3 regions of the Actinotalea fermentans genome follow, and region 1 is predicted to be linked to each of the others. Evidence: riboswitches for the same ligand, from Rfam matches in the RefSeq annotation. Region 1 holds a riboswitch; each other region holds the start of a gene.

The links. Region 1 has a riboswitch for cyclic di-GMP ahead of AFE02nite_RS07910 (DUF7793 family protein). Riboswitches for the same ligand answer to the same signal wherever they lie in the genome.
Region 2: linked by a shared signal. The riboswitch ahead of AFE02nite_RS00410 (BldC family transcriptional regulator) and the one ahead of AFE02nite_RS07910 (DUF7793 family protein) in region 1 are both predicted to bind cyclic di-GMP.
Region 3: linked by a shared signal. The riboswitch ahead of AFE02nite_RS08530 (hypothetical protein) and the one ahead of AFE02nite_RS07910 (DUF7793 family protein) in region 1 are both predicted to bind cyclic di-GMP.

Annotation. Positions count from the first base shown of each region.
Region 1 is NZ_BJYK01000004.1:134,273-142,059, reverse strand. It holds gene AFE02nite_RS07925 (MarR family winged helix-turn-helix transcriptional regulator) at 1-547, opposite strand, end outside; gene AFE02nite_RS17350 (pyridoxamine 5'-phosphate oxidase family protein) at 1,221-1,697, shown strand; gene AFE02nite_RS07915 (cellulase family glycosylhydrolase) at 1,824-3,506, shown strand; cyclic di-GMP riboswitch class I at 3,613-3,687, shown strand; gene AFE02nite_RS07910 (DUF7793 family protein) at 3,758-4,138, shown strand; gene AFE02nite_RS07905 (GGDEF domain-containing protein) at 4,210-4,950, shown strand; gene AFE02nite_RS07900 (sensor domain-containing phosphodiesterase) at 4,931-6,271, opposite strand; gene AFE02nite_RS07895 (hypothetical protein) at 6,405-6,764, shown strand; gene AFE02nite_RS07890 (ABC-F family ATP-binding cassette domain-containing protein) at 6,822-7,787, opposite strand, start outside.
Region 2 is NZ_BJYK01000001.1:86,145-93,931, reverse strand. It holds gene AFE02nite_RS00415 (NPCBM/NEW2 domain-containing protein) at 1-3,034, opposite strand, end outside; gene AFE02nite_RS00410 (BldC family transcriptional regulator) at 3,360-3,590, opposite strand; cyclic di-GMP riboswitch class I at 3,610-3,684, opposite strand; gene AFE02nite_RS00405 (SRPBCC family protein) at 3,904-4,353, shown strand; gene AFE02nite_RS00400 (MalY/PatB family protein) at 4,485-5,669, shown strand; gene AFE02nite_RS00395 (Hsp20/alpha crystallin family protein) at 5,683-6,153, opposite strand; gene adhE (bifunctional acetaldehyde-CoA/alcohol dehydrogenase) at 6,441-7,787, shown strand, end outside.
Region 3 is NZ_BJYK01000004.1:263,284-271,070, forward strand. It holds gene map (type I methionyl aminopeptidase) at 1-540, shown strand, start outside; gene groL (chaperonin GroEL) at 672-2,300, opposite strand; gene AFE02nite_RS08515 (LytR C-terminal domain-containing protein) at 2,533-3,141, opposite strand; gene AFE02nite_RS08520 (DUF3263 domain-containing protein) at 3,172-3,468, opposite strand; gene AFE02nite_RS08525 (uracil-DNA glycosylase) at 3,628-4,359, shown strand; gene AFE02nite_RS08530 (hypothetical protein) at 4,363-4,791, opposite strand; cyclic di-GMP riboswitch class I at 4,983-5,057, opposite strand; gene AFE02nite_RS08535 (SGNH/GDSL hydrolase family protein) at 5,160-6,062, shown strand; gene AFE02nite_RS08540 (hypothetical protein) at 6,093-7,184, opposite strand; gene AFE02nite_RS08545 (hypothetical protein) at 7,181-7,630, opposite strand; gene AFE02nite_RS08550 (signal peptidase I) at 7,732-7,787, opposite strand, start outside.

The DNA.
Region 1 (7,787 bases):
ACACGTGGGACTGGCTGATGGCAAGGGCCTCCGCGAGGACCGCCAGCTGCGCTGCCTGCCGAGGGGCGGTCGCGAGCCACGCGAGGGCCCGGAACTCCACGAGGCGCATGCCCGCGTCCTGGCGGAGCTGGACGTCCAGGGCTGCCGGAAGTGCGGTGAGCACAGCGGCGAGCGCCCCCCAGGTCGTCGCCTCAGACGCCGTCATGCGCCACCGCCGGGTCCGCGCCAGGTCGCCATCGTCGTCCGCGGGGCCGTCATGGCCGCCCTGCAGGTTGGCGCCGTCACGTCCGGGGGCGTCGCCGTCGTCTGCGGGGTCGTCACCGTCGTCGAGCCAGAGGTGGCGGGCGCGCTTCCGTTCGCGCGCTGCGCGAGTCGCGTCCCTGAGCTCCGCCCAGCCCTGCCGAGCCCGCTCCAGGCGCCACAGCTCGGCGTCGTCCTCCGCCGTGATCGCCTCGGACCCGTCCTCGACCTGGCCCCGCTCGGCTCCCGCCACGTCCTCCTCGGCTCCCACCACGTCCTCCTCGGCTCCCACCACGCCCTCCCGCATCGGGCCTCCGCCGGCCCGACGCGGCGCCGCACGGATCCTCCCTTCGCGCACGGGATGCCGCGCGTCGGTGCTGTGGCGGCTGTGGGCGCTGCCGCCCGGCGATCCGTTGTGCGTTTGACCGGCTCAGCGATCCGCTGTGGGTTCGCGCGGTGGTGCGGCAGACGGCCGGGGAGGTTTCTCGGAACTGCTTTCCGCAGCAACTACTTCTGAGAAGCGTTCCCGCTCCTCGCGTGCCCCGTGCTCCTTGCGTGCCCGTGCGTCTTGCGTGCCCCGTGCGTCGTGTGTGCCCCGTGCTCCTTGCGTCCCCCGCTTGCAGGGCCTCAGTCGCTGACCCGCCGGCCGTGAGCGGGGCAGCTGGACCGCGCCGGTTGCAGGTTCGAGTCGTTGTTGGTGCCGGTGCGACGGCCGCGGCGGGGGGACTGTTCTCAGAACTGCTTTCCGCGGCAACTACTTCTCGGAAGTGTCCCCGCCTCCGCGAGCCGTCGCGCGAGAACACGGCCTCCGTGAGCGGTGCGACTTCTGGGATGGGCGCGGGGACGGAGCGCGGGATGGGCGCGGGGACGGAGCGCGGGATGGGCGCGGGGACGGAGCGCGGGATGGGCGCGGGGACGGGGGCGGGGACGGCAGGCGCGGAGATTGGCGGGTTGATGATCAACGGTGCGAGCATCCCCGCATGACGACATGGGGGCAGTTCGCCGAGTCCGCACCTGAGGTCGCCGAGGCGGCGCGAGCGCTGCTGACGGTGCCCGGGCAGGGGTTCGGCTACCTCGCGACCGTCGGCGCGAACGGGGCGCCGCGGATCCACCCGATCATGCCCGTCTGGGCCTCCGGCTCGCTGTTCGCCTTCATCGAGCCGTCCCCGAAGCTGCGTGACCTCGAGCGCGACGGGCGGTACGCCCTGCACTCGACCGGCTCGGAGGACGTCGACGACGAGCTCATGGTCGCCGGGCACGCCGTCGTGCGCGACGAGGCCGCGCTGCGCGAGGCCGCCGTGGCCGCGTGCCCGTTCACGCCGGGTGCGCAGACGCCGCTCGTGGAGCTCCTGCTCGACCGCGTGATGTGGGCGCACTACGAGCCGCGCGGGGTGTTCCCGCCGCAGTACCGCGTGTGGCGCGCGCCGGAGCCGGCCGCCGTGCCCGACGCCGGCTGACCGCAGGACTTACACGTTTCGGGCCCTCCGCGGCGCCCCTCCTTCCCGCTTGCATGGCTGGTCGTGCCAGGCCGACGAGCGCCCGTCGCGCCCGCCGACGACTGCCTGCGCGCTGAAGGAGTGGTCATGAGAACAGCACGACGCCGTCGACCGCGCCTCGCCGGGGCGATCACCGGGCTGGCGCTCCTCGCCGGGACGCTCGCGGCCGGTCCGATGGCCAGCGCCATCGGCACGGCCGGCGCGGCGCCCGCCGCACCCGTCGCGGCCGCGGCCGCCGTCGGCACGGGGACCGGGTACCTGCACACCGACGGCGCCCGCATCCTCGACGCCACCGGCGCCGAGGTCCGGCTCACCGGCATCAACTGGTTCGGCATGGAGACGGACAACAAGACCTTCCACGGCCTGTGGTCCGCCGTGCCGTGGCGGGACCAGCTCGCCCACATGGCCGAGCTCGGCTTCAACACGCTGCGCGTCCCGTTCGCGGGCGACGCGCTGCGGCCGGGGGCCCAGGCGACCAGCATCAACAGCTCGGTGAACCCCGACCTGCTGGGCCTGAGCCCGCTCGAGATCCTCGACAAGGTCATCGCGCAGGCCGGCGACCTGGGCATGCGCGTCATCCTCGACCGTCACCGCCCGTCCGCCGCCGGCCAGACGCCCCTCTGGTACACCCCCACGGTGTCCGAGGCCAGCATGATCGCCGACTGGCAGCTGCTCGCCGAGCGCTACGCGGACAACCCGACGGTGGTCGGTGCGGACCTGTTCAACGAGCCGCACGCCGAGGGCACCGATCCCGCAGCGACCGGCGCCTGCTGGGGCTGCGGCGACCCCGCCCGCGACTGGCGGCTCGCCGCCGAGCGGATCGGCAACGCCATTCACCAGGTCAACCCCGACTGGCTGATCGTCGTCGAAGGCGTGAGCTGCCTGTCGGGCGGTACCGCCAACTCGTGGGACGACATCCCGGACGACCCGATGGGCTGCACCTGGTGGGGCGGGAACCTCGCCGGGGCGCGCGAAGACCCGGTGCGCCTGCAGCACGCGAACCGGCTGGTCTACTCCGCGCACGACTACGGCCTGTCCGTCTACGACCGCCAGCCGTGGTTCGACACGTCCCGCAACCCCGACTTCCCGGCGAACCTGCCGGACGTGTGGGAGCACTTCTGGGGCTACCTGCAGACCGACGACATCGCCCCCGTTCTCGTGGGGGAGTTCGGCAGCACGCTCGCCGACCCGCAGGACGCCCAGTGGCTCGCCGCGCTCATGGACTACATGGACACCAAGGGCACGTCGTTCACGTACTGGTCGTGGAACCCGAACTCCGGCGACACCGGCGGCATCGTCGGCGACGACTGGCAGACCGTGAACCAGCGCAAGTACGCGATCCTGGCCGACTCCCTCGTGCCGCCGCAGCCCCGGCCGTACGACCCCGGTGACCCCGGCGACCCCGGCGACCCCGGGGACCCGGGCGACCCCGGCGACCCGGGCGAGCCCGACCCCGTCGGGACCTGCAGTGCCGACGTCACGATCGCGAACGCGTGGCCCGGCGGCTACCAGGGCGCGGTGACCGTGACCAACGACGGCGGGGCCGCCGTCTCACCATGGACGCTGAGCTTCTCGGTGCCCGACGGCGTCACGATCGGCAACGGCTGGAACGGCACCTTCGCGCAGTCCGGCCGCACGGTGACGGTCTCCGCGCCGGCGTGGTCGCCGTCGTTGGCCCCGGGCGCGTCCGTCACGGTCGGCTTCGTCGCGAACGGCCCGTCGTCACCGGCGCCGAGCGCGGTCGCCCTGGGAGGCGTGGCCTGCGGCTGAGCGCTGCCGCCGGTCCCCCCGGCGGGGCGTCGACAGCCCGGTCGGCGCCCCGTCGGGCCCGGCATTTCCTCATCACGGCGCCCTCGTGAGCCGATAAGGAAGGTGAGCGACGACAAGGCAAACCCGCCGCGAGGCGGGGACGCAAAGCCACGGGGCCCTCGAGGTCAGCCGGGCCGCCGAACAAGGGATGGACCTGTGACCATCGTGCCCGCGAGTCACGAGAGCACCTCCTTGGTGCCCGGGGGCTCGCGATGAGCCGCCCGGAGGTCACGCACCCCAAGTTCCGGATGTGGCTGCCGCCCGACGGCGTCGTCCGCCTCGTCTGGTCCCCGCCCGTCCCCTCGGGCCTGGAGGACGCCGTCGCGACGATCGAGGCGATGACCGAGGTCACGGGTGGTCGCCCCGCCCCGCTCATGGTCGACGTCCGGCAGGCCGGCCCGCAGGACCGCGCCGGGCGCCTGGAGTTCATCCGGCGCCACGAGGTGGTGACCGCCGTCGGCATCGTCGTCGGGAACCCGCTCAGCCGGATGATGGGCAACTTCTTCATGAACGTGAACCGGCCCAAGGCGCCGACCCGGCTCTTCGACGACGAGGACGCCGCGGTCGCCTGGCTCACGGGGTACCTGGGGTGACTCCGCCGCAGGAGCCTGGAGGCCCTGCGAGCCCTCCGGACCTGGAGCGCCGACTCGAAGAGGTCGTCAGCGTGATCCAGGAGCTCGCGGCGCTGAGGTTCGACGCGCGCGCGACCGTCGGCCCGGACGGCGACATCGTCGACGCGGTCGCCGCCGGCGTGAACTCGCTCGGCGAGGAGCTCGCGGCGTCGTTCGAGGAGGTCGAGCGCCGCGTCGCCGATCGCACCGCCGAGCTCGCGGCCGCCACGCGGGAGCTCCGTCACCGGGCCCTGCACGACGACCTCACGGGGCTGTCCAACCGCGCGGCGTTCTGGGACCGCCTGGACCACCGCATGCACCTGGCGAGCAACCGCTCCGCCGGCTTCGCCGTGCTCTTCCTCGACCTCGACGACTTCAAGCGGGTCAACGACACCTACGGCCACGCCGCGGGCGACGAGCTCCTCGTCACGGTCGCCGACCGCATCAGCGCGGCCCTGCGGGCGGGCGACACCGCCGCGCGCGTGGGCGGGGACGAGTTCCTCGTCCTGCTCGACGACGTCGCGACCGCCGAGGCGGCGCTCGCCGTCGCGCACCGCATCTCCGAGACGCTCCGGGCGCCCTACGAGCTCGACGGGCACAGCTACACGATCACGGCCAGCGTCGGCGTCGCCGTGGCACTCGACGGCCTGCCGACCGTCGACGCGATGGTCGCCGCAGCCGACGCCGCGATGTACGACGCGAAGCGCCGGGGCCAGGGCCTGTGTGTGCTCTACGGCAGGGACCGCCACGGCCAGGTCGGCCCCGCCGACCGGGTCACCTGGCCCGGACGCTGAGCCGCTCGAGCAGCAGCAGCGCGGCCTCGGTGACGCGGGCCCGGTCGTGCGTCACGGCGAAGTCGAACCACACGCCGGAACCGCTCTCCGCGGCGGGCCCACCCGGCGCACCGTCGGGCCGGATGCGCGCGATCAGCGCGATCGCCTCGTGGGCCCCCAGCACGACGACGGTCCACTCGCGCGCGAGGTCGTCGTCGGGCGCGATCGACGCGCCACGGACCCCCGGGGACGGCGTGCCCGCCATGCCGTGTCCCAGCACGCCCACGAGCGGCAGGTCACGGGCGAGGGTCGAGTACCGCCGCGCCGTCGGGCGGCCGAAGTTGCGCACGTCCTGGAACGCGCTGAGCAGCACCGGGGGGACCCGCGACTGGACCGCGGCGAGCTCGAGCCCGCGCGAGACCGACAGCAGCAGCTCCTTCGGGCCGGCCTGCGTCTCGTCCGGGCGCAGCAGCTCGAACGGCGTGCGTGGCGCCCGGCCGAGGCGGGGCAGCGACGCACGGACCCGCAGTGCGCGGCCGTCGGCGGGGCGCGGGGCGGGGTCCGGTCGCCCCCACAGCCAGCCCTGGCCCAGCGTCGCGCCGAGCACGACCGCGCGGGTGCGGTCCCCGGCGGTCTCGACGCCTTCCGCGACGACGTCGCGCCCGAACTCCTCGGCGTAGGCGCGGACCGCGTGGGCGACGGTGATCGTCGCCGGGTCGTCGACGGTCCGCAGCAGCCGGAGGTCCAGCTTGACCACCTCGGGCCGCAGCAGGGGCACGAAGGCGAGCGAGGCGGGCTCCGCCCCGACGTCGTCCAGCGCGACGGCGCAGCCCGTCTCGCGGATGCGCTCGGCGGCGTCGATGATCGCCGCGGGATCGGTGGCGAGGGCGCGCTCGGTGAACTCCACGACCAGGCGCAGCCCGTCCGGCCGGGACGCCAGCACCCCGAGCACCTCGTCGAGGGCCACCGACAGCGTGGTCGGCTCGAGGTTCACGAAGAGCAGCGGTTCCGGCCCGGCGAGGCTCGAGCCCGCGTGCGTCAGGTGCCGGCGCAGAGCGGCGACGTCGAGCTCGGCCGAGCGGCCGGCCTCGCGCGCGGCCGCGATGAGCGCGAGCGGGGACTCGAAGGGCGTACCCGCGGGGCCCCGCAGGAGAGCCTCGTGCGCGACCGCCTCGCCCGTGCGCAGGTCGACCACCGGCTGCAGGACGCTCCGGAGGGCATCGGCACCCAGGGTGACGACGGCCGCCTCCTCGGCGTCCCGCGGGTCGGCGCACGGCGCGTCGTCCCTCGGCCGGGCCGGCGCCGGGACGACGCCGGGCGCCGACACGTGGGCTCTGGGCACAGGCGATTCCTTCTGGCAAGACGCGGGCGGCGGGGTGTCGCACCGTTCCGATCGGCCATGGGCCGACCGGGATGAGCCGTCCGAACCTAGCGCTCGGGATGCGCGCCGGCGGATCGCGCCTACCGTCGAGGACATGCCCACCTACTCCGTGAACGATGCGGCCGTCCGTCAGGCCCGCCGCCTGATCGACGACGGCACGTACGACACCACGACCGAGTGGTCCGAGGCGGCCCCGAGCGCCGACGAGGAGAACCGCGTCGTCGAGCGGGACGGCTACGACGGGTTCGGCGCGTGGCACCTGGCCGTCGACCCCGAGGCGTCGGAGGACACCAAGGGCCGCTACGCCTTCCCCTACGGGGACTTCCGGCGCGTGAACCGCGCGGCGCTCATCCACGCCAAGCAACGCGCGGCCCAGAACGGGCACGACGCGATCGAGAGCGCGGCGGACCGCTTGCTCGAGCGACTGGACGAGGTCTCCGGCGCGTCGTCCTGACCCCGGCTGCGTCAGGGCCCGTCGGGGCCCGTCAGGCCCGGTCGGGCGCGACCGGCGTCAGCCGGGCTCGACCTCCGCGACTCGCCCGCCCTCGACGTGCCACCGGCGGGTGAGGCGCACGGTCTCCAGCATCCGGCGGTCGTGCGTGACCAGCAGGATCGTGCCGTCGAAGGACTCCAGCGCCGCCTCGAGCTGCTCGATCGCCGGCAGGTCGAGGTGGTTCGTCGGCTCGTCCAGGACCAGCAGGTTCACCCCGCGCGCCTGCAGCAGCGCGAGCGCCGCCCGGGTACGCTCGCCAGGAGACAACGACGAGGCCGGTCGCCCCACCTGGTGCGCGCCCAGGCCGAACTTGGCGAGCAGGGTGCGCACGTCCGCCGTCGGCCAGTCGGGCACCTGCAGCCCGAACGCGGCGGCGACCGGCTCGTCGCCCTCGAACGCGGCGCGCGCCTGGTCCACCTCGCCGATGAGGACCCCCGAGCCCAGCGACGCGCTCCCCGCCGACGGCGCCACCCGGCCCAGCAGGAGGGCGAGCAGCGTGGACTTGCCCGCGCCGTTCGGGCCGGTCACCGCGACGCGGTCCTGCCAGTCGAGCTGCAGGTCCACCGGGCCCAGCGTGAAGCCGCCGCGCCGCACGACCGCGCCCGCCGCCGTCGCGACCACCGCGCCCGAGCGCGGCGCTGCCTGGATCGACATCTGCAGCTGCCACTCCTTGCGCGGCTCCTCGACCGCCTGCGCCTCCAAGCGGGCCAGCGCCCGGTCGGACTGCCGGGCCTTCGCCGCCTGCTTCTCCGAGGTCTCGCCGCGGTGGTGCTTGACGTGCTTGTCGTTGTCGGAGGCCTTCCGGCGCGCGTTGCGCACGCCCTTCGCCATCCACGCGCGCTGCATCCGTGCCCGGGCCGCCAGCGCGTCGCGCCGGGCCGCGAACTCCTCGAACGCCTCGCGTGCACGGCGCCGCGTGATCGAGCGTTCCTCCAGGTAGGCGTCGTACGAGCCGCCGTACACGAGCACCCGCTGCAGGCTCCG
Region 2 (7,787 bases), on a different contig from region 1:
CGACCGCCATCGGCACGCCGCCGTCGGCACTGGTGACGACGCCCGTCTGAGCCAGGAGGGCGCCGTCGCCCCAGACCTCGAACCGCACGGACCCGCTCTGGGAGACCTCGTCGTCGATCCCGACGACGGCCTCGAACACCGTGCACGAACGCCCGAGCCACACGGTCAGCTGGCCCGTGGCGTGCATGCCGATGCCCTTCGCGTAGACGGCGCCCGCGATGGTCAGCGGACGACCGTCGCCCCGCGCCGCCTCCCCGTTGGACATGTCCCGCTCGATCGGGCCGTAGCCGTTCGACTCGCCGGTCCACTCGAGGTCGCTGACGTACGGCGTGCCGGTCGGTCCGGCGGGCTCCTCCGGGGGTTGCGGTCCCTCGGCGTCACCGCACCACACGCGGGCGTCGCCCCAGTCGGTGTGGTCGTTGTTCTTGCCGTCCCCGCCGTCGGTCGTCTGGAGCGTGAGCCGGTCCACCCCGCGGACGTCCACCACCATCTCGTACGGGTCGGAGGTCGCGCGCAGGACGGGTGACTCGGCGAGGATCCGCCCGTCGCCGAGCACACGGAAGGCCGCTGAGCTCTCCTGCGGCTTCTCGACGCCGTCGTCGGTGCCCACCACGGCACGGAATACGGAGCACTGCTCGCCCGTCCACACCGTCACGGTGCTCGGGGCGTGGGTGCCGATGCCCTTGTCGAAGACGGTGCCGCGGATGGTCAGGGGCGTGCCGGCGTTCGCCGCGTCACGCCTGTTGCTGGCCCACCCCGACGCGTCCTCGAGCCACGGCAGGTCCGACAGCCAGGCTGCCCCGGTCGGCGCGTCGGGCGCCACGAAGACGTCGATCCCCTCCGCGGCGAAGACGTCGCGCCCGCCGGACGTGAACGCCGCCCCGACGGCGACCTCGACGTCACCGCGCACGGCCTCCGGGCCGACCGTCAGCCGCCACGCGCCCTCGAGCACGTCGCCCGTGGCGATGGCGTCGCGGGTGACGGGCGCGCCGTCGAGCGTCCACCCGGCCGGCACGCGCGGCCCGAAGACCACGTCCGTGCCGCTCCCGGAGGTGACGACCGCCCGGGCGCTGACCTCGACGACGTCGCCCACCTCGAGCTCCGCCGCCGTCGGCGTGACCGTCACGTCCAGCGTCGCCGTGGGCTCCACGGGCGTCCAGCACGAGGTCCGGCCCGGGGTCGCCGGGCAGGCGACGACCACCGCTCCCCCGTTGCTCGCCGTCGTGACGCGGACCACGTCACGGGACGTCAGGGTCGCCACGTCACCCGCGAGCACGGACCCGTCGCCGCCGGCGTCGCTGATCGTGTGCACGATCCACGGCCCGTCGGCCAGCACGGCCAACGGGATCTCGAGCGACGCCGGCGCACCGGCGCGCATCGCCCCGACGAACCAGGTGTCACCCGACCTGCGCGCCAGCACGACGTGCTCGCCGGGCTCGCCCGAGACCAGCTGGGTCTCGTCCCAGACGGTCGGCAGGTTCTGCAGGAACTCCTCGGCGATCGGCTCCGCCGCGTAGCTCTCCGGCTTGTCGGACATGTGCTGCCAGGCCGACTCGTAGACGACGCTCATCGCGAGCTCGTGCGCCTTAGACGAGTTCCCGTTCCCGCGGGAGAACGTCACCGGCGTCCAGTCCATCGAGCCGACGACGCCGCGCGCGAACGGAACGGTGAGGGAGCGCGCGGACGAGATGCCGTTCTCGGCGCCGCGGACGGCCTCGTAGCTCATGATGTGCGGCCACGTGCGCTGCAGCCCGTGCGGGAGCGTCGAGCCGTGGAAGTTGATCATCAGCTCGTGGCGCGCCGTGTCGGCCAGGACGTCGTCGTACCACTGGTGCGTCGCCTGGCTGTCGGAGTCCATGAAGTCGACCTTGATCCCGGCGACCCCCCACTCCTTGACGAGCGGCAGCCAGTGGTCGCGCTGCTCCTGCGTCCACAGGTCGCGGCTGTGGAACCAGACGATCGTGTCGACGCCGCGCGCGTTCGCGTAGCGGGTGACCCTCGGCACCCAGTCGGCGCTCCACCCCTCGTCGAGCAGGACGTACTCCCACCCGTTGCGTGCCGACAGGTCCACGAAGTCGCGCTGCCGGGCTTCGTCGCGCGGGCTGCCCCAGTCGGTCATCCAGCTCCAGCTCGACACCCCCGGCTCGATCCAGCTCGTGTCGGCCAGGCGGCTCGGGTCGGCGAGGTCGTCGACGAGCGTCGACTCGACGACCGTGTCCAGCCCGCCGACGACGGCGACGCGCCACGGGGTCTCGAGCGGGCCGTCGTGCGTGACCGGCTCACCGCCGTAGAGCCCGAGGCCGTAGGCGAGCGAGCCCGCCTCGTGGACCAGGTGCGAACCGGCGTACCGACCGTCGACGGCCGCCTCGGTCAGCAGGGTGTAGGTGTCGCCCGTCTGGAAGAGGGCCGGGAACGCGAGGTCACCGGCGACGTTCCCGGCGATGCTCCGCTCCGTCCAGTCAGCCTCGTAGTTCGGCTGGTACCCGGTCTGGTTCCAGGCGGTCCCGTCCGCCGCGAACACCCAGCGCCCGGTCTCCTGGCGCACGACGTGCCGGGCGTCCTCGGGCAGCACGTACCGGTAGGCCACGCCGTCGGCGGACACGCGGACGCGCAGCTCGAGCTGCGCGCCGTCCTCCGTCGACAGGTCGAAGACCGACTCCGTCGCGCGGTACCGCCGCTCCTGGGCCTTCCCGGCGATCATGGAGTAGGTCTCGTCGACCGGGCGGGTCGTCCGCCCCTCGACGCGCAGGCCGGTGCTGAGGTCGGCGCGGTCCGTCACGAGGCCGAGCTGTTCGACGGTCATCACCTCCGAGCTGCGGCGGCGGACCTCGAGCGAGAGGTCACCCTCCTCGAGGACGAGCCGGGCACGGATCTGTCCCGGGCCGTTGACGGGCCAGCTCGCCGCACCGCCCGGCGGTTGGGCGACCGCCGCTGCGGCCGGCACGAGCGCTCCGAGGGTCAGGAGCACCGTGAGGGCGGGGGCGAGGCGTCGCATCGGCGCCGTCAGGCGCGCGGAGCGTGGTCGTGGCGTCATGGGTCCCCTTCGACTCAGGCCTGCGAGGGGGCGTCGTCGCCCGCCCCGGTACCCCGTACGCGGCCCGACAGCGCGCGATTCGCACATAATCGACCGTGACTAACGGGGTACGGCGCCACTTTCGCACAGATTCGCACAGAGTCAACCCCTCGCCCTTCCCGATGCGGCGGTGGGTCACCGTGCGGAAAGCCGGCTCGCTCGCGCCCGCCGCCCGGACAACGCACGAGCCCCCCGGGGGTCACCAGGGGGGCTCGTGGAGGTGCAGGTCCGCGCGTGCGGCCGCTGTTACCGCGTGCGCGGAAGGGGGATCAGACGTCGGTCCCGATCAGAAGTCCGTGTCGCGCGGGGCGGGGATGCCGGTGAGCAGGCTCCGGACCTCCGCCTCGCTGTAGCGACGGTGACCGCCGAGCGTGCGGATGGCCGAGAGCTTGCCGGCCTTGGCCCAGCGGGTCACGGTCTTGGGGTCCACACGGAACATGCTCGCCACCTCGGAGGGGGTGAGCAGTGCGCCAGGCGTCTCGGTGCGGTTCGCCTTGGCTGGGGTCTGAGGCGACATGTGCGCTCTCCTTTGTCGTTCGGTTCGCCCGGCCGACCTCGAGGGTCCCGTGGCTTTGCGTCCCCACCTCGCGGTGGGTTTGCCCTTTTCGCTGACATGGACAGGGTGCCACAAAACCGGACATTGACCAAGGATCGAACCCCGGCGTGGCGAAAGATCACCCGTTTGGCACAACCCGCTCACCCGTGCGGAGTAACCCCGGCCGAGCCGGGGACAACGCCCACCGGCGACCCCGCTCGACGGGCGGGTCCGCCTCCCCACACCTAGCGTGGACAGCGACCGATCGTCAATCTCTCACGCGGAGGTGGCTGACATGCCGACCGTCGAGCAGTCCATCGACGTCAACGTCCCGGTGGCCACGGCCTACAACCAGTGGACGCAGTTCGAGACCTTCCCCGAGTTCATGAGCGGCGTCGAGGAGGTCCACCAGCTCACCGACGAGATGACCCACTGGCGCACCACCGTCGGCGGCGTGGAGCGGGAGTTCGACGCCGCGATCACCGAGCAGATCCCCGAGGAGCGCGTCGCTTGGCGCAGCGTCGACGGCAAGACCCACGGGGGCGTCGTGACGTTCCACCGCCTCTCCCCCGACACCACGCGCGTCATGGTGCAGATCGACTGGGAGACCGAGTCCCTCACCGAGAAGGCGGGTGCGCTCGTCGGCGCGGACGACATGCAGGTCAAGCGGGACCTGGGTCGCTTCAAGGAGTTCATCGAGTCCCGCGGCACCGAGACCGGCGCCTGGCGCGGCGAGGTGCACTGACCCGGCACACCGGCCACCCGAGGGCCACGACGGCCGTCCGAGGCGCCTTCGGCCACCCGGCCGGGGGCGCCTCCGGTGTCCCTGGGACCCAGGGCTCCGACCGCTCCGTGCGCGACCGATACGGTGCGCCCATGAGCGACCCTCGTGACCTCCTCGACCCCGACGCCCTGCGCGCACGCGGCAGCCTCAAGTGGACCGGGATGCCGGCGGACATCGCCGCCTGGGTGGCCGAGTCTGACCTCGGCGTCGCCCCCGTGGTCCTCGAGGCGGTGCACGACGCCGTCGGCCGCGGCCTGCTCGGCTACCTGCCCCCGGCCGTGCGCGCCGCGCTCGGCGAGGCCTTCGCCTCCTGGGCCGGGCACGCCTACGACTGGCACCTCGACCCTGCGCGGGTGCGCCCCGTCGGTCACGTGACCGAGGGCCTGCGCCTGGCGATCGACCTCTTCTCCCGCCCCGGCTCGCCGGTCATCCTGCCGACGCCGGCGTACATGCCGTTCGTCACCGCCCCTGCGGTCTGGGGCCGCGAGGTGATCCAGGTCCCGATGGCGCGCGACGCCGTCGGCCGCCCGACCCTCGACCTCGACGCCGTCGACGCCGCGTTCCGGGCCGGCGGGCACCTCTTCGTGCTGGTCAACCCCCAGAACCCGACGGGCCGCGTCGCCGAGCGGGCCGAGCTCGAGGCCCTCGCCGAGGTGGTCGAACGGCACGGCGGCCGGGTGTTCGCCGACGAGATCCACGCCCCACTGGTGCACGGGTCGGGCCGGCACGTCCCCTACGCCTCGGTCTCGCCCGCGACCGCCGCGCACACCGTCACCGGGGTGTCCGCGTCGAAGGCCTGGAACATCCCCGGCCTGAAGTGCGCGCAGGTCGTGCTCACCAACGACGCCGACCTCGAGACGTGGCGCCGGCACGACGACCTGCTCACCGAGGGCGCGTCGACCGTCGGCGCGGTGGCCAACACGGCCGCCTACACGCATGGTCGCGCGTGGCTCGCCGACACGCTCAGCTACCTCGACGGCAACCGCCATGCCCTGGCCGAGGGCCTCGCCGTCGACCCGCGCATCGGGTACCGGATGCCCGAGGGGACCTATCTCGCCTGGCTCGACCTGCGCGAGGCCCTCGCGGCCCTCCCCACGGGCGCCGGTCCGGGGGCCGAGCCGCTGGGCACCTGGCTGCGGCGCACGACGGGCGTCGCGCTGACCGACGGCGCCCTGTGCGGCGAGGCGGGCGCCGGGCACGTCCGGGTGAACCTCGCGATGCCGCGCCCGCTCGTGGTCGAGGCAGGACGGCGCATCGCCGCCTGCCTCGACCGGTGAGCGACGCCCGGCGTCAGCTGCCGGAGACCTCCGCGCGGGGCTGGTCGCCCGCATGGATCGCGGTGGCCTCGTGCGCGCGCCGCACCTCGATGCGCCGTGGCTTGGCCTCCTCGGCGACCGGGATGGTCAGCGTGAGCACGCCGTCGGCGTAGCTGGCCGTGATGCGGTCCAGCGCCAGGCCGCGACCGAGCGTGAGCTGACGGACGTAGGTGCCCGTGGGGCGCTCCCGCGCCAGCCACTGCAGGTCGGTCTCGGTGCGGGCGGTCCGCTCGGCGCGGATCGTCAGGGTGCGGTCCTCCACGTTCACGTCCACGCTGCCCGGGTCGGCGCCCGGAAGGTCGACGTGCAGCACGTAGTGGTCGCCGGCACGGTAGAGATCGACGGGCATCGCCGCCGCGTTCAGGGCCGACGACTCGCGCACCGCGCCCATCATCTGGTCCATCCACCGAGCCGTCTCGGCGAACGGGTCGAAGCGCGTAGCCACGCTCACCACCTCCTCCGGATGCGTCCCGGACCGTCCGGGACGTCGCGTGGACCCGGGCCGTGAGCGGCGGCTGAGCGCCGGGCTCCGACCCGGGCGGCTACGCCTCCATTGTTAGCACTCTCCCTCGCTGAGTGCCAGTGGTGGGATGACCTCCGGGCAGCACCGTGAAAATCGCCCGTCTGCGCCGGGACTTTGGGCACAAGGAAAGTCATCCCAGGTCGCCTAGCGTCGATCTCGGGTCAAGGGCGATCCACTCCGACAGAGCAGACCGGCCCGGGAGGATCCCCGTGAGCAACCGCAAGAACGGCGGCGACGCCGCAGTCCCCGTCCAGCGACCGGCCACCGGGAGCGCGATCGACACGCTCGTCGCGGGCGCCGCCAAGGCACTCGCCGCGTACGCGTCGTTCACGCAGGAGGACGTCGACCACATCGTCAAGAAGGCCTCCGTCGCCGCCCTGAACAAGCACGGTGAGCTGGCCAAGCTCGCGGTCGAGGAGACCCGGCGCGGCGTCTTCGAGGACAAGGCCGTCAAGAACATCTTCGCGTGCGAGCACGTGACGCACTCGATGGCCGAGCTCAAGACGGTCGGCATCGTCGGCCGCGACGACCTGCACGGCATCGTCGAGATCGCCGAGCCCGTGGGCGTGATCTGCGGCGTCACCCCGGTCACCAACCCGACCTCCACGGCGATCTTCAAGTCGCTCATCGCGCTGAAGACCCGCAACCCGATCATCTTCGCGTTCCACCCGTCGGCTCAGGCCAGCTCCGTCGAGGCCGCCAAGGTGGTCCGCGACGCCGCGGTCGCCGCCGGCGCTCCCGAGCACTGCATCCAGTGGGTCGAGCAGCCGTCCATCGACGCCACCAACGAGCTCATGAACCACCCGGGCGTCTCGCTCATCCTGGCCACCGGCGGGAACGCGATGGTCAAGGCCGCCTACTCGTGCGGCAAGCCCGCCCTGGGCGTCGGCGCGGGCAACGTCCCCGCGTACGTCGAGAAGTCGGCCAAGCTCAAGCGCGCGATCAACGACATCGTGATGAGCAAGTGCTTCGACAACGGCATGGTCTGCGCGTCCGAGCAGGCCGCGATCCTCGACGCCGACATCTACGACGCCGCGATGGCCGAGTTCGCCCGGCTGCACGCCTACCGCTGCAACGCGGAGGAGAAGGCCAAGCTCGAGCAGCTTATCTTCGGGGTCACCGCCGCGGACGCGAACTGCGCCGGCGCCAAGCTCAACGCCGCCGTCGTCGGTCAGTCCCCGGTCCGGATCGCCGAGATGGCCGGCTTCACCGTGCCGGAGGACACCTCGATCCTGGTCGCCGAGGTCTCCCAGGTCGGCCCGGGCGAGCCGCTGACCCGCGAGAAGCTCTGCCCCGTGCTGGCGGTCCTGCGGGCCGAGACGCGCGAGCAGGGCCTGCTCATGGCCGAGGCGATGGTGGAGTTCGACGGCCTCGGCCACTCCGCCGCGATCCACACCGAGGACGCGCAGCTCGCCGAGGAGTTCGGCCGCCGGGTCAAGGCCGTCCGCGTGATCTGGAACTCGCCGTCGTCCCAGGGCGGCATCGGCGACATCTACAACTCCTTCATCCCCTCGCTGACGCTCGGCTGCGGCTCGTACGGCGCGAACTCGGTGTCC
Region 3 (7,787 bases), 130 kb from region 1:
GTCCTGCACGGCCGCCCGTACGACTACGCCCTGCGCGACGGCGACCTGCTGACCCTCGACCTCGCGGTCACGAAGGACGGCATCGCCGCCGACGCGGCGATCAGCTTCGTCGTGGGCGACGCCCGGCCCGCGGGCAGCCTCGAGCTCATCGAGGCCACGGAGCGGGCGCTCGCGGCGGGCATCGCCGCCGCGCGTCCCGGTGCCCGGGTCGGCGACCTGTCGCACGCGATCGGCACCGTCCTGCGGGCCGCCGGCTACCGGATCAACACCCAGTTCGGCGGTCACGGGATCGGCTCCACCATGCACCAGGACCCGCACGTGTCCAACGACGACCGCCCCGGCCGCGGCTACAAGCTCCGGCCCGGCCTGCTGCTGGCGCTCGAGCCGTGGGTGATGGCGGACACCGCCGACCTCGTCGTGGACGGCGACGGCTGGACTCTGCGCAGCGCGACGGGCTGCCGCACGGCCCACACCGAGCACACGATCGCGATCACGCCGGACGGCGCCGAGATCCTCACCCTCCCGCCGTCGGCCCGCTGAGAGCGCCCTGCCGACCGCAGAGCACTCCCGCCGACCGCAGAGCGGCCGGCCGTCGCCGAGCACGGCCGCAGACGCCGACGGCGGGCGCCCCCCGAAGGGGACACCCGCCGTCTGGGACTGACTGGCTGGACTCAGAAGTCCATGCCGCCCATGCCGCCGTCGCCGGCGCCCGCGGCGCCCGCGTTCTTCTCCGGCTTGTCCGCCACCACGGCCTCCGTGGTGAGGAACAGCGCCGCGATCGACGCGGCGTTCTGCAGCGCGGAGCGCGTGACCTTCACCGGGTCGGCGACGCCGGCCGCGAGCAGGTCCTGGTACTCGCCGGTCGCGGCGTTGAGGCCCTGACCGAGCGGGAGGTTGCGCACCTTCTCGACCACGACGCCGCCCTCGAGGCCGGCGTTGACCGCGATCTGCTTGAGCGGAGCCTCGATGGCCGCCTCGACGATGCGGGCACCGGTGGCCTCGTCGCCCTCCAGCTCGAGCTTCGCGAACGCGTCCTTGCCGGCCTGGATGAGCGCGACGCCACCACCGGCGACGATGCCCTCCTCCACGGCGGCCTTGGCGTTGCGCACCGCGTCCTCGATGCGGTGCTTGCGCTCCTTGAGCTCGACCTCGGTGGCCGCACCCGCCTTGATGACGGCGACGCCGCCGGCGAGCTTGGCGAGGCGCTCCTGGAGCTTCTCGCGGTCGTAGTCCGAGTCGGTGTTGTCGATCTCGGCGCGGATCTGCGCGACGCGACCGGCGATCTGGTCGGTGTCGCCCTGGCCCTCGACGATGGTCGTCTCGTCCTTGGTGACGACGACCTTGCGGGCCTGGCCGAGCAGCTCGAGGCCGGCGTTCTCCAGCTTGAGGCCGACGGTCTCGGAGATGACCTGGCCGCCGGTGAGGATGGCCATGTCCTGCAGCATCGCCTTGCGGCGGTCGCCGAAGCCGGGGGCCTTGACGGCGACCGACTTGAAGGTGCCGCGGATCTTGTTGACGACGAGCGTGGCCAGGGCCTCGCCCTCGACGTCCTCGGCGATGACGAGCAGCGGCTTGCCGGCCTGGATGACCTTCTCCAGCAGCGGCAGCATGTCCTTGACGTTGGAGATCTTGGACTCGACGAGCAGCACGTAGGCGTCCTCGAGGACGGCCTCCTGGCGCTCCGGGTCGGTGACGAAGTACGCCGACAGGAAGCCCTTGTCGAAGCGCATGCCCTCGGTCAGCTCGAGCTCGAGGCCCAGCGCGCTGGACTCCTCGACGGTGATGACACCCTCGTTGCCGACCTTGTCCATGGCCTCGGCGATGAGCTCGCCGATCGCGACGTCCGCGGCGGAGATGGCGGCCGTGGCGGCGATCTCCTCCTTGGTCTCGACGTCCTTCGCGTTCGCCAGCAGGGCGGCGGTGACGGCCTCGACGGCCTTCTCGATGCCGCGCTTGAGGGCGATCGGGTTCGCGCCGGCCGCGACGTTGCGCAGGCCCTCGCGCACGAGTGCCTGGGCGAGAACGGTGGCGGTGGTGGTGCCGTCACCCGCGACGTCGTCGGTCTTCTTGGCGACCTCCTTGACGAGCTCGGCGCCGATCTTCTCGAGCGGGTCCTCGAGCTCGATCTCCTTGGCGATCGAGACGCCGTCGTTCGTGATGGTGGGGGCGCCCCACTTCTTCTCCAGGACGACGTTGCGGCCCTTGGGGCCGAGCGTGACCTTGACGGCATCGGCGAGGGCGTTCATGCCCCGCTCCATACCGCGACGGGCCTCCTCGTCGAAGGCGATGATCTTGGCCATTCGGATGGATCCTCCGGTTGTGGCGGATGAGTCGGCCGAGGTGCCCGCGACGGACGGACCAGGGCGGCGGCGGTCAGGTCCCGCCGCGCTCCGGACCTCACCGTCGGCCGGTCGTGCGTTGTCACTCTCGCATCGAGAGTGCTAAGGCGATTATTGGCACTCGGACCCCGAGAGTGCAAGCAGCCGCCGCCCTCCCGGGGAGGACGACGGCTGCAGCCGGCGGCGAGGGGCCTCAGGTGGCCTGGTAGTCCGTGGCGAGGACGACGACGATGCCCTCCGGCGCGTCCGTCGCGGACTCCACGACCTGGGCGATCCCGAGGGTCTGGGCGACGAGCTGCGCCGTCGTGATGTCGTTGGCCGTGGCGTAGTAGACGACCGAGGCGGCCGGGTCGTCACCGTCCCAGTTCAGCGCCGAGACGTCGGTGAACCCTGCGGCCTCGAGCCGGTCGGACGCGTTGCCGGCCAGCCCCGAGCGGTTCGTCGCGTTGAAGACGTCCACCGGCCGCGCCTGGTCGAGCGGCGGCGGCGGGGGCGGCTCAGGAGTGGCCGTCTCGGTGGGCGTCGCGGCGGGGGTCTCCTCCGCCTGCGTGGGGTCGTCCGCGGGCTCGTCGTCGGCGGGCGGCTGAGCCTCGGTGCCGCTGTCACTGCTCGACAGGCCGTCCCAGTCGGACAGCACGGTCACCGCGGCGTACGCGAGCGCGGGGAAGACGACGAGCACGACGAGGAACGGCCACCACCGGCTCCAGCGCGACCGCGGAGCCCGGTGGACACCCCGAGGACCACCCGCTCGTGCAGCGGCGTCGAACTCGTCGGGGGGATACGGATAGGAGCCCGGCTTCACGCCCGACAGGCTAGCGTGCGGGAAACGGGGTCAGGCGTCGATCCCGAGCCGCCGCGCGGTACGGGCTCGCTGACGGGACGTGCGCATCCGCCGCAGACGCTTGATGAGCATGGGGTCGTACGCCAGGGCGGCCGGCGAGTCGATGAGGGCGTTGAGCACCTGGTAGTACCGCGTCGCCGACATCCCGAACAGCTCGCGGATCGCCTGCTCCTTGGCGCCCGCGTACTTCCACCACTGCCGCTCGAAGCCGATGATCTGCTGGTCCCGCTCCGACAGCCCGGCCGCGGGCGAGACCACGGGGGCGAGTGCGGCGAGCGGGCTGTCCATCGGTCCTCCGTTACCGCCGGCGGCGCCCTGAGGGGGCGTGGTGCCGGTCGCGTGCTGGCGTGTGCTGCGTGACGTTCGGGTGTCCCCATGGTAGTCGGCTAATGACACGCGTGTCATTAGCGCGCGTGTCGTCCCGGGCGCCGGCGCTACTCTCCCGACGTGCCCAGGCTCCCGCTCGACCAGCTCGTCGCACCGGACTGGGCCCGCGCTCTCGCGCCCGTCGAGCCGCGGCTGCGCGCCATCGGCGACGCGCTACGGGCCGAGGTGGCTGCCGGCCGCCGCTACCTGCCCGCGCCCGACGCCGTCCTGCGCGCCTTCGCCCGCCCCCTCGCGGAGGTGCGCGTGCTCGTCATCGGGCAGGACCCCTACCCGACGCCGGGACACCCGGTGGGGCTCTCGTTCTCCGTCGCACCGCACGTGCGCCCGCTCCCCCGCTCGCTGCAGAACATCTACCGCGAGCTGACCGACGACGTCGGCGGGAACCCTGGGCCGACCGGTGACCTCACGGGGTGGGCCGAGCAGGGCGTGCTGCTGCTCAACAGGGTGCTCACCGTGGGCGAGGGGAACCCCGGTTCGCACCGGAACCTGGGCTGGCAGGAGATCACCGACCGCGCCGTGGCGGCGCTGGTCGAGCGCGGCGGCCCGTTGGTCGCCGTGCTGTGGGGGCGGGACGCGCAGCAGGTCGCCCCGGCGCTGCGGGGCGTGCCCGTCGTCGCGAGCGCACACCCCAGCCCGATGTCCGCCGACCGCGGCTTCTTCGGCTCACGGCCGTTCTCGCGCGTCAACGCGCTGCTGGCCGACCAGGGCGCGGGCCCCGTCGACTGGTGCCGTCAGGCTCCCCCAACGGCCGGCGGCGGTCCGTCCCCACGTCCCACCGCCGGCCACGAGTGAGGGCTATGCCTCCGCACCGCTGAGCACGACGGCCACTCCGGCCACGTGCTCGGCTGACACCGGCGAGGTCGCCGGCACCTCGACGCGAACCTGTTCCCCAGCCACCACCGTGGTCATCTCGGCGAGCGTGGCCCCCCCGGGCCCGTTGAGGGAGACAGTGACGTCCCATCCCTCGCACCGCGCATCCAGCCCCGACAGCAGGGCGGCGGTGACGCCGTATCCCATCAGTGTGGCGTCGTAGGCCACGTCGTAGTCCACTGACACCGAGGACGAGCTGCACTGCTCGTTCTCGCTACCACCCACGAGGATCTCGAGCGGATCCCCAGCGGCGCCGGCCGCGGACGCGGTCCGCACGCCGAACGCAGCAAGGCCGACCAGCGCAACCGCTGCGACCTTTCGTGCTGCTCGGGTGTTCATCCGGTACCCCTCCATGGGTTCCTGAGATTGCTTCCTGGCTTCTGCACCTGTGCTCCGGACCTCCTGTCCGGTGCCACCTGCGCGCACGCAGGCGAGTGCCCCGTGGGGCCTAAGGTGTGTTGTGGAAGCCGGCGAAGGCATGCCGCGAGGGGCGCCTTGCCGGGGGGCTGGTCCACTGCCAGTTGGCGTTCATCGGAACCCTGTCGTTCGGTAGCCCGGCTGACTACGTGAGTCCCGTGGCTTTGCGTCCCCACCTCGCGGTGGGTTTGCCGTTATCGCTGACCTGTTCAGGATGACCGTCCGGGGCCGTCGCGTCCAGGCCCTTCACCCGGACGCCGTGTCCGGATTGGCCCGCCTCGTGCTCAAAGGGGCAGACTGCCGGGGTGGATTTCACCCGCACGGCCGCCTCACACGGGACGCCGACGGGTCGGGGGACACCACGGTGGCGTCGCTACGTCGCGCTCGGGGACTCGTTCACCGAGGGCCTGTGGGACGTGCCGGACGGCGTCGACCCGGCCGTCCGCGCGTCGGCCGGCGACGTCGGCGCGCTCGTGGAGGTCCCCTGCCGGGGCTGGGCCGACCTGCTCGCCGCGCACCTCGCCGAGCGGTCCGCGGCCGATGGCGGCGCCGGGGACGGCCGCGACGACGAGCCGTTCCGCTACGCGAACCTGGCCGTCCGGGGCCGGCTCCTGGGCCCGATCGTGCGCGAGCAGGTGCCGGCTGCCGTCGAGCTCGGGCCCGACCTGGTCAGCCTCGTCGGCGGCGGCAACGACATCCTGCGCCCAGGCGTCGACCCCGACGCCCTGGCGGCGATGCTGGAGGGCGCGGTCGCCGGTCTGCGCGCCGCAGGCGTGGACGTGCTCCTGGCGACCGGGTTCGACACGGTGCACAGCCCGGTGATCCGCCGCACGCGCGGCCGGACGGCGGTCTTCAACGCCCACGTCTGGACCATCGCCAACCGGCACGGCGCCCACGTCCTGGACATGTGGGGCATGCGTTCGCTGCACGACTGGCGCATGTGGGCCGACGACCGGATCCACCTCACGACGGACGGCCACCGCCGGGTCGCGCAGGCCGCGCTCGTCGCGCTCGGCCTGCCGCCCGACGACGAGCGCTGGGACGACCCGCTCGCGCCCCTGCCCCCGCTCCCGCGGGCCGCGCGCGTGCGCGCCGACGCCGCGTGGCTGCGCACGCACGCGTCACCGTGGCTCGCGCGACGCCTGCACGGACGCTCGTCCGGCGATGCGAGGGCGCCCAAGCGACCGACGCTGGAGCCCGTCGGCTGAGCACGGGCGGCGGGGCAGGCGCGCGGACGATCACTCCGCGCAGAGCGTGAAGGTGATGCCCTGCCCGTCGCGGATGCCGTAGTTGCCCCAGTGGCTTCCGCTGACACGCCAGACGTTCCCCGGAAGCTGCTGGAGGGTGTAGGCCCCTCCACTCGCGTACACGCGTTGATACGTGTTCGGAGGCGTGTTCGCGAGGGCGACGGCTGCGGACATCTCGACGTCCGCGCGCCAGCCGGCGTAGAAGAGCGGCGTCCCCGTCACCGACACCGACGTCGTGACGCAGGCGTTCCACGGGTTCCCCGTGACGGGCCCCTGGATCACCGTGTAGGTGAGCGCCGGGTCGTACTGCGGGGCCGGCGTGCTGTAGTGGCAGACGGTGAACGACAGCGCGGGGTCGGTGCTGCGCAGCTTCTTGTAGTTGCCGGTCCCGACGATCGTGACCTTGCCCGCATCAGGGTTCGCGGCGAACGCGACCTTCTGGGCGTCGGCACCCTGGATCTGGTAGCCCGAGGTTGCCCCGTTGAACGGCCGCTGACCGATGTTCAGGTCGACGGCCCAGTCCTTCTGGGACGTCTGGTTCGTCGTCGAGACGGTGACGTCCACGCAGAACTGCTGACCGACGACCACGGACGTCCACGTCACCGAGCGAAGATCCGTCTCCGGGGTCCCCGGGGTGATCGGACCGGTCACCGGCGGCTGGGGCGAGTAGGTCCACGTGGTGGCGATTGACCACCCCGCGACGACGGCCGAGACGGGGTTGCCGGTCGACGGCGGCGTGAAGGAGCCGCTGAGATCGAGCGGCGTCACGGTGCCCGCGACCGGTGCGGAGGCGATGCTCGCGGTCCGCACCTGTGCCCCGTCGAGGACCATCAGGTCGATCCGCTTGCCGACGCACGCCGACGGCCAGGTGGCCGGCGTCGTCACCTCGATCCAGGTAGCCGTGCCAGCGACGGCATCGGTGGTCACGGCGAGCGTCTGCCCGGCACACGGGTTCGTCGCGGACGCGACCGAGATCTGCCCGCCGTTCACCTGGAGCTGGGCGGCGTTGCCGACGACGACGGCCGTCGCCGCCACGACCGTCGAGACGGCGAGGACGATGCCCGCCCGGAGCGCGTTCCTCACGAGTGCATCACCACGTCGACGCGGACGATCGACCGCGTGCCCACGGCCGGGAACGAGCCGGTCCTGAACGCGGTCGAGGGCACCTGGCCCGTGACCTCCACGATCGGGCCGGAGGCACCGATGACGCTGAGCCGGTACTGCTGGCCGACGCAGTTGGGGTTGATGCCGCTGAGGTCGACGGCCGTGGTGGTGAAGCCGGAGCCGGTCGGCTGGCTGACCAGGGCGGCGGTCACCGGCGCCTGGTTCTGGCACGACGTCACGGCGGCCGAGCCGGCGGCGAGCGACGTGCTCACGACGCCGAGGCTCGCCGCGGAGGCCGCCCCCAGGCCGAGCGTCGCCACCGCCGCGACCGCGACGGCCGCGAGTCGGCGGGGGCGGGGAGTGGTCGTCCCGAGGCTGCGCCAGGCAGCACGAAGGCCCGCCGGGTGGCGCGGACTGCGCGTCACGGGGCCTCCTTCGGGGCGGTGTCTCAGGCGCCCTCCCGCGGTGCGCGGGGGGCGGTGGGGGGAGTGCAGTACTGGTGCTGGTGCTCGGTCCTGGCGCTACGTCAGACGAGCGCCGTCACCGGCGGCTCGTCCGACTCGGCATCGGGCTCGGCCTCGG